One region of the Actinospica acidiphila genome, then DNA from elsewhere that is predicted to be linked to it. Evidence: riboswitches for the same ligand, from Rfam matches in the RefSeq annotation. Region 1 holds a riboswitch; each other region holds the start of a gene.
The links. A riboswitch is a leader RNA that binds a small molecule or an ion and turns the genes downstream of it on or off. The one in region 1 is predicted to bind cyclic di-AMP.
Positions count from the first base shown of each region.

Region 1 (3,216 bases):
TCTGATCCGCGCCTCCGACCACGGCGAGCACCTCACGGAGAACGAGGCCGCCGCGATGGCGTTCATCCTCCTCTTCGCCGGCTTCGAGACGACGGTCAACCTCATCGGCAACGGCACCTACGCGCTGCTCACGCACCCCGAGCAGCGCGAGCGTCTGCAGCGGGCGCTGGCCGAGGGGGACCGCGGGCTGCTGGAGACCGGGGTGGAGGAACTGCTGCGCTACGACGGCCCGGTGGAGCTGGCGACCTGGCGGTTCGCCACGGAGCCGGTCGTCATCGGCGGGCAGCGGATCGAGACCGGCGACCCGGTGCTCGTCGTGCTGGCCGCGGCCGACCGGGACCCGGAGCGGTTCGACGACCCGGACATCCTGGACCTGGGCCGCCGCGACAACCAGCACCTGGGGTACGGGCACGGCATCCACTACTGCCTGGGCGCCCCGCTCGCGCGCCTGGAGGGACAGACCGCGCTCGCCGCGCTTCTGACGCGCCTTCCGGACCTCCGGCTCGCCGCCGATCCGGCCGAACTGCGCTGGCGCGGCGGCCTCATCATGCGGGGACTCCGCACGCTTCCGGTGGAATTCTCACCTCCGCGTTCAGGACACACCTGACCTTCCTGCCCGTGCCCGGGGGCCGGTGTGCGGAAACCTGAGACATGCTCAACTCTGTGATCTTCATGTGATCTGCACGGCATGAACTTGTGACAAGTGATCGACTGCCTATACGTTCACCCATCAAGTACGGCGCGCCGCACGGTTTTGCTCGCCCGTACCGGTCCTTGTTGCCGAGTGAAAGGCTTCCGCATGCTCTCCGGGAACGGCCGACACCGTCGCCCCCGCCAGGCTCCGGCTCTGCTCGTCGCCGCCGGGGTGACCGGATCCGCGATCGCGATCCCGCTCCTCGGCGCGGGCGCCGCCAGTGCGGCGGACGGTGAGACCTGGGACCGGGTCGCGGAGTGCGAGAGCGGCGGCTCCTGGAGCCAGAACACCGGCAACGGCTACTACGGCGGTCTGCAGTTGACCCAGGACGACTGGGAGAACTACGGCGGCCTGGAGTTCGCGCCCAGCGCCGACGCGGCCAGCCGCAACCAGCAGATCACCGTGGCCGAGAGAATCCTCGCCGACCAGGGCGTCGGCAAGTGGCGCGCCTGCGGCCTGCTCACGGGCCTGAACCAGGACACCGGGTCCCCGGACGTCGACCCGGGCGTGCCGTCCGGCGCGGAGCAGGGCGACACCCGGACCGGCGGGACGAGCACCTCGTCCGGTTCGCCGGAGTCCGGTGATTCGTCCGCTTCTCCCTCTCCGTCGGCCACGTCGGGTTCATCCGATACGTCCGGCGAGGCGAAGAGCGACGCGGACGCGAGTGCGTCCCCGTCCGCCTCCACCACCCCCGAAAGTGACGAGTCGGACAAGTCGGGCCGGAGCACCGGCTCTTCGGCCGCCACCGAGTCGGAGGACGGCGGTTCGGGCCGCCATCGCGGCCCCAGTGCGCAGGAGGACGTGACCGCCGACGCCGGGACCCCGTCGTCCGGCCGGCACGCCTCGCCCTCCACGGACACGTCCGCGGGGATCGCCGACGACCGCTACACGGTCCAGGACGGCGACAGCCTGGCCTCCATCGCCGACTCCCTTGCCCTGACCGGCGGATGGACGGCGCTCTACGTCGAGAACCAGCAGGTCATCGGCGACGACCCGGACCTCATCCTGCCCGGCCAGCGGCTCCTGGTGGACAGCGAAACCGCCGAATAGCGGTCGGAAACGGGCGGCCGAAGGCACCTGCGGGCGGGAGCAGTTGACGAAGCGATAAGGGCTGAATGTCCGTAATAAGGACTGTGAGAGATAGGTCTCAGAGGCCCTGATCATCTTTGATATTCCACCGATCACGTGCTTACGGTCGTGACCGCTCGCCATCGCGGGCCCCGGCTGCCGCCACGCCGAATCCTGCCAGTGGCAGCACGGGAACAGTCGTCGCGTCATGCGCCGTAGGCAGGAGCGGGGGACCCAGGTAAGTGCCGTGACCGGACGGTTGACGTCCGGTACGGCTCGGGGTGAAGCCGCGTCCCGGGAGGGACGTGGCCGGGCAACTCAACCGGCCCGAACCCGACAGCTCACCTCGTAGGCGTCGGTGAGGGGATCCATCCATGCTGTTTTCCGGCAAGGGCAAGCACCGTCGTCCGTCCAAGGCCACTCGCGCCATCGCCATCGCCGGTGTCACCGGCGCCGCCGTCGCCGGCCCGCTGATGGCGTCCGGCACCGCCTCCGCGGCCACCGCGTCCGAGTGGGACGCCGTCGCCCAGTGCGAGTCCGGCGGGAACTGGTCCATCAACACCGGCAACGGCTACTACGGCGGCCTGCAGTTCTCCGCCTCCACCTGGGCCGGCTACGGCGGCACCCAGTACGCGGCCACCGCCGACCAGGCCACCAAGGCCCAGCAGATCGAGATCGCCGAGAAGGTCCTCGCGGGCCAGGGCAAGGGCGCCTGGCCGGTCTGCGGCACGGGCCTGTCCAACGCCTCCTACGACGGCGGCTCCGCCGAGGGCTCCTCCCAGGAGTCCGGCTCCACCGAGTCGCGTGAGAGCGGGCAGAAGGCCTCCCGTTCCGCCGAGCGTCCGGCCGCCCCGGCCGCGCCGAAGGCGGAGAAGAAGGCCGAGAAGAAGACCGTCACCACCCCGACCGGCAAGAAGGTCGAGAAGGGCGACGGCGAGTACAAGGTCGTCAAGGGCGACACCCTCAGCTCGATCGCCGAGGAGCACGACGTCAAGGGCGGCTGGGCGAAGCTGTTCGACCTGAACGACGACATCGTCGACGACGCCGACCTCATCTACCCGGGCCAGCAGCTGCACCTGAAGTAAGGGCGGACCGCCAGGTCCCTCCCGTCCCCACGGGCTCCGCCCCGGTGCGTTTCTTCCCCCGTACGCACCGGGGCGGGGTCATGTCCGGACGCATTCCGGTCACGGTTTGCCGAACCTGCTTTGTTCCGTTGAGAAACAAAGTACGCTCGGTTCCGTCCATGAGGCGGGCGGCGAGATGGCCGATCGCCCGGAGCCGGTTAGGCTCGGACCCGCAGGGCCCCCGCGGCCCCGCTCACCCGCGTCACATCCCAAGAAGGAGATGCTCGTGCCGTCCATCGACGTCGTCGTAGCCCGGGAAATCCTGGACTCCCGAGGCAACCCCACGGTCGAGGTCGAGGTCGGCCTCGACGACGGCAGCACGGGTCGTGC
Region 1 covers NZ_JABZEM010000002.1:4,392,339-4,395,554, forward strand. The annotation lists gene HXP48_RS19740 (cytochrome P450 family protein) at 1-607, shown strand, start outside; gene HXP48_RS19745 (LysM peptidoglycan-binding domain-containing protein) at 800-1,744, shown strand; cyclic di-AMP (ydaO/yuaA leader) riboswitch at 1,964-2,132, shown strand; gene HXP48_RS19750 (LysM peptidoglycan-binding domain-containing protein) at 2,137-2,847, shown strand; gene eno (phosphopyruvate hydratase) at 3,113-3,216, shown strand, end outside.

Region 2 (3,216 bases), 430 kb from region 1:
CTGCTGTCGAGCCCGGCCGACTTCGACCGGGTCGACGAGGTCCGGGCGTCGGTGGACGCCATCCTGGTCGGCGCGGGCACGATCCGCGCCGACAACCCCCGGCTGCTGGTCAACTCGCCCGAGCGGCGCGCCGCCCGGGTCGCCGACGGCCTGCCCGAGTACCCGCTGAAGGTCACGGTGAGCGGCTCCGGGGACCTGGACCCTGCGGCCCGCTTCTGGCACACCGGCGGCGAGAAGGTCCTCTACACCACCGGCAAGGGTGCCGAACGCGCCCGAGCCCTGGGCATCGCCGCCGACGTGGTGCCGCTCGGCGACACCGTGGAGTGGCGGCCGCTGCTGGAGCACCTGCACGACGTGCGCGGGGTGCGGCGGCTGATGGTGGAGGGCGGCGGGCGGATCCACACCCAGCTGACGACCGAAGGCCTCGCCGACGAGCTCCAGCTCGTCCTCGCCCCGCTGTTCGTCGGCGACCCGGACGCCCCCCGCCTGTTCGGCCCCGGCTCCTACCAGGGCGGGCGGCTGCGCCTGGTGGAGACCCGGCCCGTCGGCGACGTCGTCCTGACGCGCTACGAACCCACCGCGCCCGGCACCGGCGCGCTGCCGTCCGCCGCTGACCGTCACTGGCTCGCCCTCGCCTGCGACCTGGCCGGACAGTGCCCGCCCTCCGAGACCGCGTTCAGCGTCGGCGCGGTCGTGGTCGCCGCCGACGGGACCGAGCTGGCGCGGGGCCACTCCCGGGAGGGCGACGACCCGGTGGTGCACGCGGAGGAGGCCGCGCTCGCCAAGGCCGACCCCGCCGACCCGCGGCTGGCCGGCGCCACCGTCTACTCCAGCCTGGAGCCGTGCGCCCGCCGCGCGTCCCGTCCGGCACCCTGCGCGCGGCTGATCCTGGACGCGGGGGTGCGCCGGGTGGTCACGGCCTGGCGGGAGCCGGACACCTTCGTGACGGACGCCGACGGCAGCGCCGTCCTGGCGGACGGGGGCGCCACGGTGCTGGTGCTGCCGGAGTTCGAGCAGCGCGCGAAGGCGCCGAACGCGCACCTGCTGGGCGGCTGATCGCGCCCGCCGGGGAAGCGATGTGCATCGGACCCCGTGGATGCCGTACACTCGTGTTTACCGACGCGGGGTGGAGCAGCTCGGTAGCTCGCTGGGCTCATAACCCAGAGGTCGCAGGTTCAAATCCTGTCCCCGCTACTGAAGGCCGAGGGCCGGAATCCGAAAGGGTTCCGGCCCTCGGTGCTTTCCATGACGGCGCTCGTTGCCCGCCCCTTCACGCGTCCTCCACCTCGCCTTTCACGCACAGTGAGCGAACGGCGCCGCAGCGCATAACAACTGACGAACCGTCAGGTTCGGCCGGTCGTCCGAGGCGCAGTCAACTCGCCCGTTTTCGCCCGCTCGTGGCGCTTAAGTCCACGCGGAAATCGTTAACGATCAAGAGGAACGGCTTGGAATCCGGCCCCCGCGTCTATTAACGTTCGATAACGCAGCGCGGTCGTCCCAGCCGTCACAGAAGGCGGCTCCGTGCGCACGCGCCGAATCCCGCAAGGGAACCGGGGAACCACCACCATGGGGTGAATCGGGCGGATACCGCCGTGGGAACACGGTTCGTATACGCGCGTAGGAGACCTTCCCGCTCCGAACCCGTCAGCTAACCCGGTAGGCGAAGACGGAAGGAAAGGAGCGCGCCCACGTGGCGTCCAACCCGCCTGCCCCCGAGGCCCCGTTCAAGCCGAACGACACCTTCGCGTACGGCGCCCCCGGCGCCGAAGAGGGCCCCTTCGAGGAGTGGAACCCCACCGCGGAGTCCGTGCGGCCCGTGCGTGGCCGGCACCGCGTCGCCAAGCAGCGCGGAGGCGGACTCGCCCGCAGCTCCACCGTCCTCGGCGTCGGCGTCATAGCCGCCGTCGGCGCCGGCGGCATGGCCAGCGCCCAGACCGGCAAGCCGCCCGTCTCCATCTCCATCCCCGACCTTCCCCACGTGGGTTCCCTCATCTCCGACGAGGAAACGCCCAAGGGATCCAGCACCCCCCTCAGCGACATCGGCAGGATGGCCGCCGCCGACACCGGCGCCGAGGAGGGCGCGGACGCCGGCGAGGCGCTGCGCGCCCGCATCATGGCCCAGGTCGAGCAGCAGCAGGGCCAGGCGCAGAGCAAGGCGGAGGCCGCCGCCCTCGCCGCCGCCGAGAAGGAGGCCGCCGAGGCCGCCGCCAAGGCGGAGAAGGAGGCCAAGGAGAAGGCCGAGGCCGCCAAGAAGAAGGCGGAGGAGGAGGCCGCGAAGAAGGCCGAGGCCGAGCGCCTCGCCGAGCTGGCCAAGCAGTACGCGCTGCCGACCTCCTCGTACACCATCACCTCGACCTTCGGTCAGGCCGGCGCCTACTGGTCCTCCGGCTACCACACCGGCCTCGACTTCGCCGCGCCCACCGGCACCCTGATCAAGGCGGTCCACACCGGCACGATCACCTCCGCCGGCTGGGACGGCTCGTACGGCTACAAGACCGTGCTCACCCTCGACGACGGCACCGAGGTCTGGTACGCCCACCAGTCGTCGATCAACGTCAGCGTCGGCCAGAAGGTCGCCACCGGCGACGTGATCGGCCGCGTCGGCGCGACCGGCAACGTCACCGGCGCCCACCTCCACCTCGAGGTCCACACCGGCTCCGGCGGCGTCGACCCGGCGGCCTGGCTGGCCGGCAAGGGCCTCAGCATCTGAACCACCGGCGGCCGGCTCCCGGCCGCCGACGCCGTGAACGCCGGCAGCCCCGACGACGACCCCCCGACGTCAGGGCTGCCGGTTCCGCGTGTCCGGGGCCTTCTCAGCGCCGGTAGGGGTTCTCCCCGTACGCCGGATACGGCGGCTGCCCCTGCGGCGGCCACACCGCCGGGACCGGCCCGTACGCCCAGCCCGCGCCGTACGGCACCCGGGGCGCCGTGAGGCGGGCCGCGTGCTCCAGCGCCGGGCGGGCCGCCTGGCGCCGGTGCCACAGCTCCAGCAGCAGCTCCCGCTCCCGCGTCACGAAGTCCGCCCCCGCCTTCCCCGCACGGCCCCGGTGCCGCAGGAACGCCAGCTGCGTCGCGTACACCTCGTACTGGGAGACCGCCCGCGCCGCCGGCCTGCCCCCGTGCTCGCGGGCGAACTTACGGGCGAGGCGCCGCGCCCGCATCGAGCCCAGCGCGAACGGCTCCGACGGGCGCAGCCAGCCCGCCACCGCGTACGCG
Region 2 covers NZ_JABZEM010000002.1:3,964,060-3,967,275, forward strand. The annotation lists gene HXP48_RS17725 (dihydrofolate reductase family protein) at 1-1,056, shown strand, start outside; tRNA gene HXP48_RS17730 (tRNA-Met) at 1,121-1,194, shown strand; cyclic di-AMP (ydaO/yuaA leader) riboswitch at 1,521-1,678, shown strand; gene HXP48_RS35915 (M23 family metallopeptidase) at 1,691-2,710, shown strand; gene HXP48_RS17740 (PrsW family intramembrane metalloprotease) at 2,814-3,216, opposite strand, start outside.
Region 2: linked by a shared signal. The riboswitch ahead of HXP48_RS35915 (M23 family metallopeptidase) and the one ahead of HXP48_RS19750 (LysM peptidoglycan-binding domain-containing protein) in region 1 are both predicted to bind cyclic di-AMP.

Region 3 (3,216 bases), 3.5 Mb from region 1:
GCTGCTCTCCCTCGCGCGGATCTACGGTACGACCGTCTCCGAGCTGCTCGGGGAGTCGGCCGTCGAGCGTGACGCCGTGGTGCGCGCCGCCGACATGGAACCCACCGAGGCCGGCGGCTGGACCTACTGGCAGGCCGGGGCCGCCGGGCGCGGCATGCAGGCCCTGCGGGTCCACGTGCCGCACGGCTCCCAGGGCGACATCGTGCGCGTCCACCCCGGCGAGGAGTGGCTGTACGTCCTCAAGGGGCGGCTGCGGCTGCGCCTCGGGGACACCCTCCACCGGCTGTCCCCGGGCGACAGCGCTCACTTCGACTCGCTCACCCCGCACCGCATCGCCGCGCAGGACCCCGACGGGGTCGAGCTGCTGTTCGTGCACACCCTGCTGCAGAGTCCCACGGCCGCCCTGTGCCTGGGCCCGACCCATGGAGAGACACCGTGACCGGCAAGGACATGGAGGAGAAGTTCCCGAGGGCCCTCTGGGTCAGGCTGTTCGTCTACGTCGTGGTCGGGCACCTCTTCGCGGCCTTCATCTACTTCCTCTTCGAGATCGCGCCGAAGAAGTAGCGGCCACGGGGCGAGGCGCGCACGGGGGCGGGTGTCAGTCGAGCAGGCGCTCGCGCAGCCGCTCCCGGTGGGCCGGGGTGAGCCCGAGCCCCTGTTCCAGGTAGGCGTCCACGCCGCCCCAGGTCTCCTCGACCGTGTCGAAGGCGGCCGCCAGATACTCCGCGCGCGCGTCGAAGAGCGGGCTGAGCAGCTCCATGACCTCGGGGGAGTAGGCGTCGGGGGAGCTGCCGCTGCGCCGCACCTTGTAGCGGCGGTGCTTGGCGTTGGACTTCAGGTAGTCCTCGACGATCGCGTCGCGCTCCACACACACGGCGAGCAGGGTCACCGCCACCGAGAGGCCCGCGCGGTCCTTGCCGGCCGCGCAGTGCATCAGCGCGGGGACGCTGTCCTCGGCGAGCGCGCGCAGCACCTGGGAGTGCTCGGGGGTCCGCTCCTTGATGATCGTGCGGTACGAGGTGATCATGCGGTCCGCGCCCTGGCCGTCGGCGAGGATCGCGCGCAGCTGGTCCAGGTCGCCGTCGCGCACCATCTTCCAGAACTCCGCGCCGTCGGCCGGGTCGCTCAGCGGCAGGTTGACGTTGCGCACGCCCGGCAGTGCCACGTCCGGGCCCTCCAGCTTCTGGTCGGCCGCGTTGCGGAAGTCGAACACGGTGTGCAGACCGAGCGAGGAGAGGAAGGCGGCGTCCTCCGCGGTGGCGTGGGCGAGGTGACCGCTGCGGAACAGCACCCCGTGCCGCACCCGCCGGCCGTCCACCGTGGGCAGCCCGCCCACGTCGCGGAAGTTGCGCACCCCGGTCAGCTGGGGCTCGGTCGACGGGATCTCCTGCGTCACGGACGGCTCCTCCCACTTCGCGCCGTCGCCGCGGCTCGTCGACGGGCACCACTCGACGATACGACATGGCTGCCAGGGGCAACGAGGTGTCGGCCGCCCTTGCGACGTTGGATTATGTCGCTTTCTGTTTGTTCCTGAGGCGGGATTCCGGGGCTCGTCCCGCCAAGATCAGGATGTCGCGATTGCGTCGACCGTCCTGCCCGACTTCATGATGAATAGATGATATGTCCGAATAAGACACTTGGGGATAACGTGCCCCGGTAGCAAAGGATTTGAGGATGGGGTGCGTGAGCATCGTCATACCGGTGACCGTGTGCTGTCGCCATGCTCACGTAATTCACCTCCGTGACAAGGGAATTCACCTGCGGCTCACTCGCGGGATCGACGCACGGTGACGTCATTTCCGCCTTTCGATCACGGAAAAAGCGGGTTCGCGGGAACCCGCGCTTGTTTCGCCGCGTCGAGGTCGCTTACGTTCCCAACCGATCCGGACGGACGCCTAATCCTGCCGCCGCCCGGAGCCCGCACACACTGACCCGACGTACGGCAGGAGCGGGGGACCCACAGGTACAACTGCCTGTTCCGGGCCCCGGAAACAGGCTTGGGGTTAAGCCGCGCAGCAACGCGGCCGGACATCTCCAGTCCGCACCCGACAGCTCACCTCGTAGGCGCCGGAGAGGAATTCGTCATGCCCGCGAAGGGTAAGCACCGCCGTACCAAGGCCCAGCGTTTCACCCGCTCCATCGCCGTCGCCGGAACCGGTGGCGCCGCTCTCGCCCTGCCGCTCCTCGGCGCCACCGGCGCGCATGCCGCGACGCCGCAGTCCGCCCCCGAGACGTCGGTCCGGTCGCTCTCCGTCACCGGCCAGCAGGCCAAGGCCGAGAAGGGCGACGAGGTCCGCACGTACACCGTGAAGGCCGGCGACTACCTCGCCAAGATCGCCGAGGCCGAGCACGTCGACGGTGGCTGGAAGCAGCTCTACGCGGACAACCGCGAGGCCGTCGGTGACGACCCGTCGCTCATCCACCCGGGTCTGAAGCTCTCCATCGACGGCAAGGCCGCCAAGAGCGCCCCGAAGCAGTCCACTTCGCCGCAGGCCGCCGAGCCCGCCGCGCCCAAGGCGGAGAAGCCGGCCGAGAAGCCCGCGCAGAAGGCCGCCGAGGAGTCCTCCTCCAACGAGGCGTCCACGCAGACCGCCCCCGCCTCCGGCTTCACCTCCCCGGTGTCCGGCGGCAGCGTCGGCACCGCCTACAAGGTGGCCGGCAGCATGTGGTCCAGCGGCTACCACACCGGTGCCGACTTCGTCGTCCCGACCGGCACCCCCCTGAAGGCCGTCGGCGCCGGCACCGTCGTCTCCGCCGGCTGGGGTGGCGCGTACGGCAACCAGGTCGTCATCCAGCTGAACGACGGCCACTACGCCCAGTACGCCCACCTGTCCTCCCTGTCCGTCTCCGCGGGCCAGACGGTGAGCGCCGGCCAGCAGGTCGGTCTCTCCGGTGCGACCGGCAACGTGACCGGCCCGCACCTGCACTTCGAGATCCGCACCAGCCCGGACTACGGCTCGGACGTGGACCCGATCTCGTACCTCCGCGGCAAGGGCGTCTCCCTCTGACACCCGGAGCTCCGGCTCCCGAGCGGCACCCTTCCTGACACGCGCGCCGAAGGCCGACCCCGATCCACGGGGCCGGCCTTCGGTGTGTCCGGGCCCGTGCCGGGCGCGGGGCCGTACCTATTCCTGGCTTGGCCAAACCTTGAAGTGGCTTATCTCACCGCGCGTCAACCCCCGCCTACGGTCGCGTAGGTCACATCCGAAGGTGAAT
Region 3 covers NZ_JABZEM010000002.1:888,639-891,854, reverse strand. The annotation lists gene HXP48_RS04085 (helix-turn-helix domain-containing protein) at 1-439, shown strand, start outside; gene HXP48_RS34125 (DUF6126 family protein) at 436-564, shown strand; gene HXP48_RS04080 (tyrosine-protein phosphatase) at 599-1,396, opposite strand; cyclic di-AMP (ydaO/yuaA leader) riboswitch at 1,916-2,080, shown strand; gene HXP48_RS04075 (M23 family metallopeptidase) at 2,085-3,008, shown strand.
Region 3: linked by a shared signal. The riboswitch ahead of HXP48_RS04075 (M23 family metallopeptidase) and the one ahead of HXP48_RS19750 (LysM peptidoglycan-binding domain-containing protein) in region 1 are both predicted to bind cyclic di-AMP.

Region 4 (3,216 bases), 1.3 Mb from region 1:
ATCGCGCCGAACCGGCAGGAGACGGCGACGAGGGAGCCGGTCTTGCCGCCGAGCACGTCCAGGTAGTGGTCGACCGGGTCGCGGCCGTCCTGCGGGCCCGCGGTCTCCAGGATCTGGCCGGTGACCAGCCGCTCGAACGCCTCGGCCTGCACCCGCACGGCCTCCGGGCCGAGGTCGGCCAGGATGTGGGAGGCACGGGCGAAGAGGAAGTCGCCGGTGAGCACGGCGACCGAGTTGCCCCAGCGGGCGTTCGCGCTCGCGACCCCGCGCCGCACCTCGGCCTCGTCCATCACGTCGTCGTGGTACAGCGTGGCCAGGTGGGTGAGCTCCACCACGACGGCCGACGGCACGATGCCGGGCGCGTAGGGGTCGCCGAACCGGGCGGCGAGCATGACGAGCAGCGGACGGAACCGCTTGCCGCCGGCCCGCACCAGGTGCTGGGCGGCCTCCGTGATGAACGGCACCTCGCTCTTGGTGGCTTCGAGCAGCCCTTCCTCGACAGCCGTCAATCCGGCCTGGACATCGGCTTCCAGAGCCTGGTCCCGCACGCTCAGCCCGAACGGCCCGACGACGGTCACGAGGGGTCTCCTGTCTGCTGGTGTCTGCTGGCGGTTACACGGTTTGTCGATAGGTCGCTGCCACCACTCGAGTCAGCGTATCCGGTCAGGTTTCGATCACCGCCAGGGCCCGGGGTCACAAGCAGGGCGATACGGGATCAGAAGCGGAGTGTTTTTGATCGGCTGATAACAACGGACATACCTCGGCTTCCCGGACACAGCGACCCGCGCACCATCCTGCACCACCCCCGAGTCCGATTTGCCGTCATTGGTGGGCTAATTCCCCTTGGCCACAAATACGCTCACGGTCACCGTCCCGTGAGGTGAGTCACGCGCCGGACGGCCTCCGGGACACCCTCGCACACGTCCGTCATCCCGCTCCACACAACGGAGTTGACGCTTGGCGATCGCAAAGGATCAAGCACGCAAAACCACCCATTCCAAGATCAAACGGGGTGTGGCGTGATCGTCGCACTTGTTCCCGACATGTGCTCTCGCATACGTTCCGGGCCTGCCGGGTGGACGCCGAGTCCTGCCGCCACCCGCATCACACCCGACGACCAACTCACGCACGGCAGGAGCGGGGGACCCAGGTAAGTCGCCGTACCGGACACACGCCGGGACGGCTCGGGGTGAAGCCATGCCCGCAGGGGCACGGCCGGGCACTCTCCCGCCCGAACCCGACAGCTCACCTCGCAGGCGTAGGAGAGGAACCCAGACATGCCCGTCATCGCTTCGTCGCGCCGCCGCCTCGTCCGCTCCCTCGCCGTCGCCGGCACCGGCGTCGCCGTGGTCGCGCTGCCGCTGTTCGGCGCCACCAGCGCCTCCGCGGCCCCCTCGGCCCAGGCCACGGCCGCCGCCTCCACGACCGCGTACCCGGACAACCTCGACGGCTGGATCCGCGAGGCGATGGACGTCATGGCGCAGAACGGCATCCCCGGCTCCTACGACTCCATCCACCGCAACATCATGCGGGAGTCGTCCGGCAACCCGGCCGCCATCAACCTGTGGGACTCCAACGCCGTGAAGGGCACCCCGTCGAAGGGCCTGCTCCAGGTCATCGACCCGACCTTCCAGGCGTACCACGTGCCCGGCACCGCCTTCGACCCGTTCGACCCGGTCGCCAACATCGCCGCGGCCTGCAACTACGCCGCCGACCGCTACGGCTCGATCGACAACGTCTTCGGCGCGTACTGAGCCGACCTCTGACGGCCGAGAGCGGCCGTCTGCCCGAACAGTCGCTCGAGGACGACGGCCACGCCGTCGTCCTCGTTCGACAGGGTGACCTCGTCGGCCACCGCCTTCAGCTCGGGGTGCGCGTTGGCCATGGCGACGCCGTGGCCCGCCCACCGGAACATGGGGACGTCGTTCGGCATGTCCCCGAAGGCGACCGTGTCCTCGGGGCGCAGCCCCAGGTGCTCGGCGGCCAGCGCGAGACCGGTCGCCTTGGTGACCCCGCACGGCTGGAGCTCCACCGTGCCCGGCCCCGACATGGTGACCGTGGCCAGCGAGCCGACCACCGACCGGGCCGCCGCCGCCAGCGCGTCGTCCGACAGCTCCGGGTGGCGCAGCAGCACCTTGCTGATCGGCCGCTCCCACAGGTCGTCCCGCCGCTCCACCCGCACCGACGGCAGCTTCGGGTGCGGCATCCGGTAGCCCGGCTCGATCAGCGTCAGCCCGTCGACCCCGTCCTGGTCGACCGCGGCGTACACCTCCCCCACCTCGGCCTCGATCTTGCCGAGCGCGGTCTCCGCCAGCTCCCGGTCCAGCCGGACCGACCACAGCATCCGCCGCGCGGCGGCGTCGTAGACCTGCGCGCCCTGTCCGCACACCGCGAGCCCCGTGCAGCCGAGGTCGTCGAGCAGCGACCGCACTCTGGGGGCCGGCCGGCCGGTCACCACGAGGTGCCGGACACCGGCCCGCTCCGCCCGGGCGAGGGCGGCGAGGGAGCGGTCGGAGAGGGTGTCGTCACCGCGCAGCAGCGTCCCGTCCAGGTCGGTGGCGATGAGAGAACAATCGGTGGGTGCGGCCATGATCAGAGAATACGGACAAGAGGACCGTCCGATTCACCGCGCCCGTATGCCCGCGCATTGGGTGCGTTTTGCCTTCTTGTGCCGCCGATACGCGACCGGTTGAGACCTGTTTTCCCTTTTGACCGGAACACGGTGCGCTCCACGGGTCCCGGCTCCGGGAGTCGTCCCTGATAACAGGGGCCCATCGGGACGCGACCCCGTAACGTGTGGCACGGCCACGGACACGTGGCCCACCCGCGCACACGAAAGCGAGGCAGCACCCGATGCCCCCCTTCGATGTCCCCGAGGGCGACCCCTTCGGCCCGCACAACCTGCCGTACGGCGTCTTCTCGCTCCCCGGCTCGGCGGAGCGCACCGTGGGCGTCCGGCTGGGCGACCACGTCCTCGACGCCGGCGCGGCGGCGCACGCCCTGGGCTCCCCCTACGCCTCCCTGCTCGCCCGCCCCACCCTCAACCCGCTGCTGGCGGCGGGCCGCACGGCCTGGTCGGACGTGCGCCGCGCGCTCACCGCGTGGGTGACGGTCCCGGCGCACCGGGAGACCGTCGAGCCGTTCCTCCACCCGCTGTCCGAGGTGACCCTCCATCTGCCGTTCGAGGTCGCGGACTACGTCGACTTCTACGCCTCG
Region 4 covers NZ_JABZEM010000002.1:3,122,068-3,125,283, forward strand. The annotation lists gene HXP48_RS13710 (polyprenyl synthetase family protein) at 1-578, opposite strand, end outside; cyclic di-AMP (ydaO/yuaA leader) riboswitch at 1,105-1,274, shown strand; gene HXP48_RS13715 (transglycosylase SLT domain-containing protein) at 1,278-1,754, shown strand; gene HXP48_RS13720 (HAD family hydrolase) at 1,718-2,590, opposite strand; gene fahA (fumarylacetoacetase) at 2,854-3,216, shown strand, end outside.
Region 4: linked by a shared signal. The riboswitch ahead of HXP48_RS13715 (transglycosylase SLT domain-containing protein) and the one ahead of HXP48_RS19750 (LysM peptidoglycan-binding domain-containing protein) in region 1 are both predicted to bind cyclic di-AMP.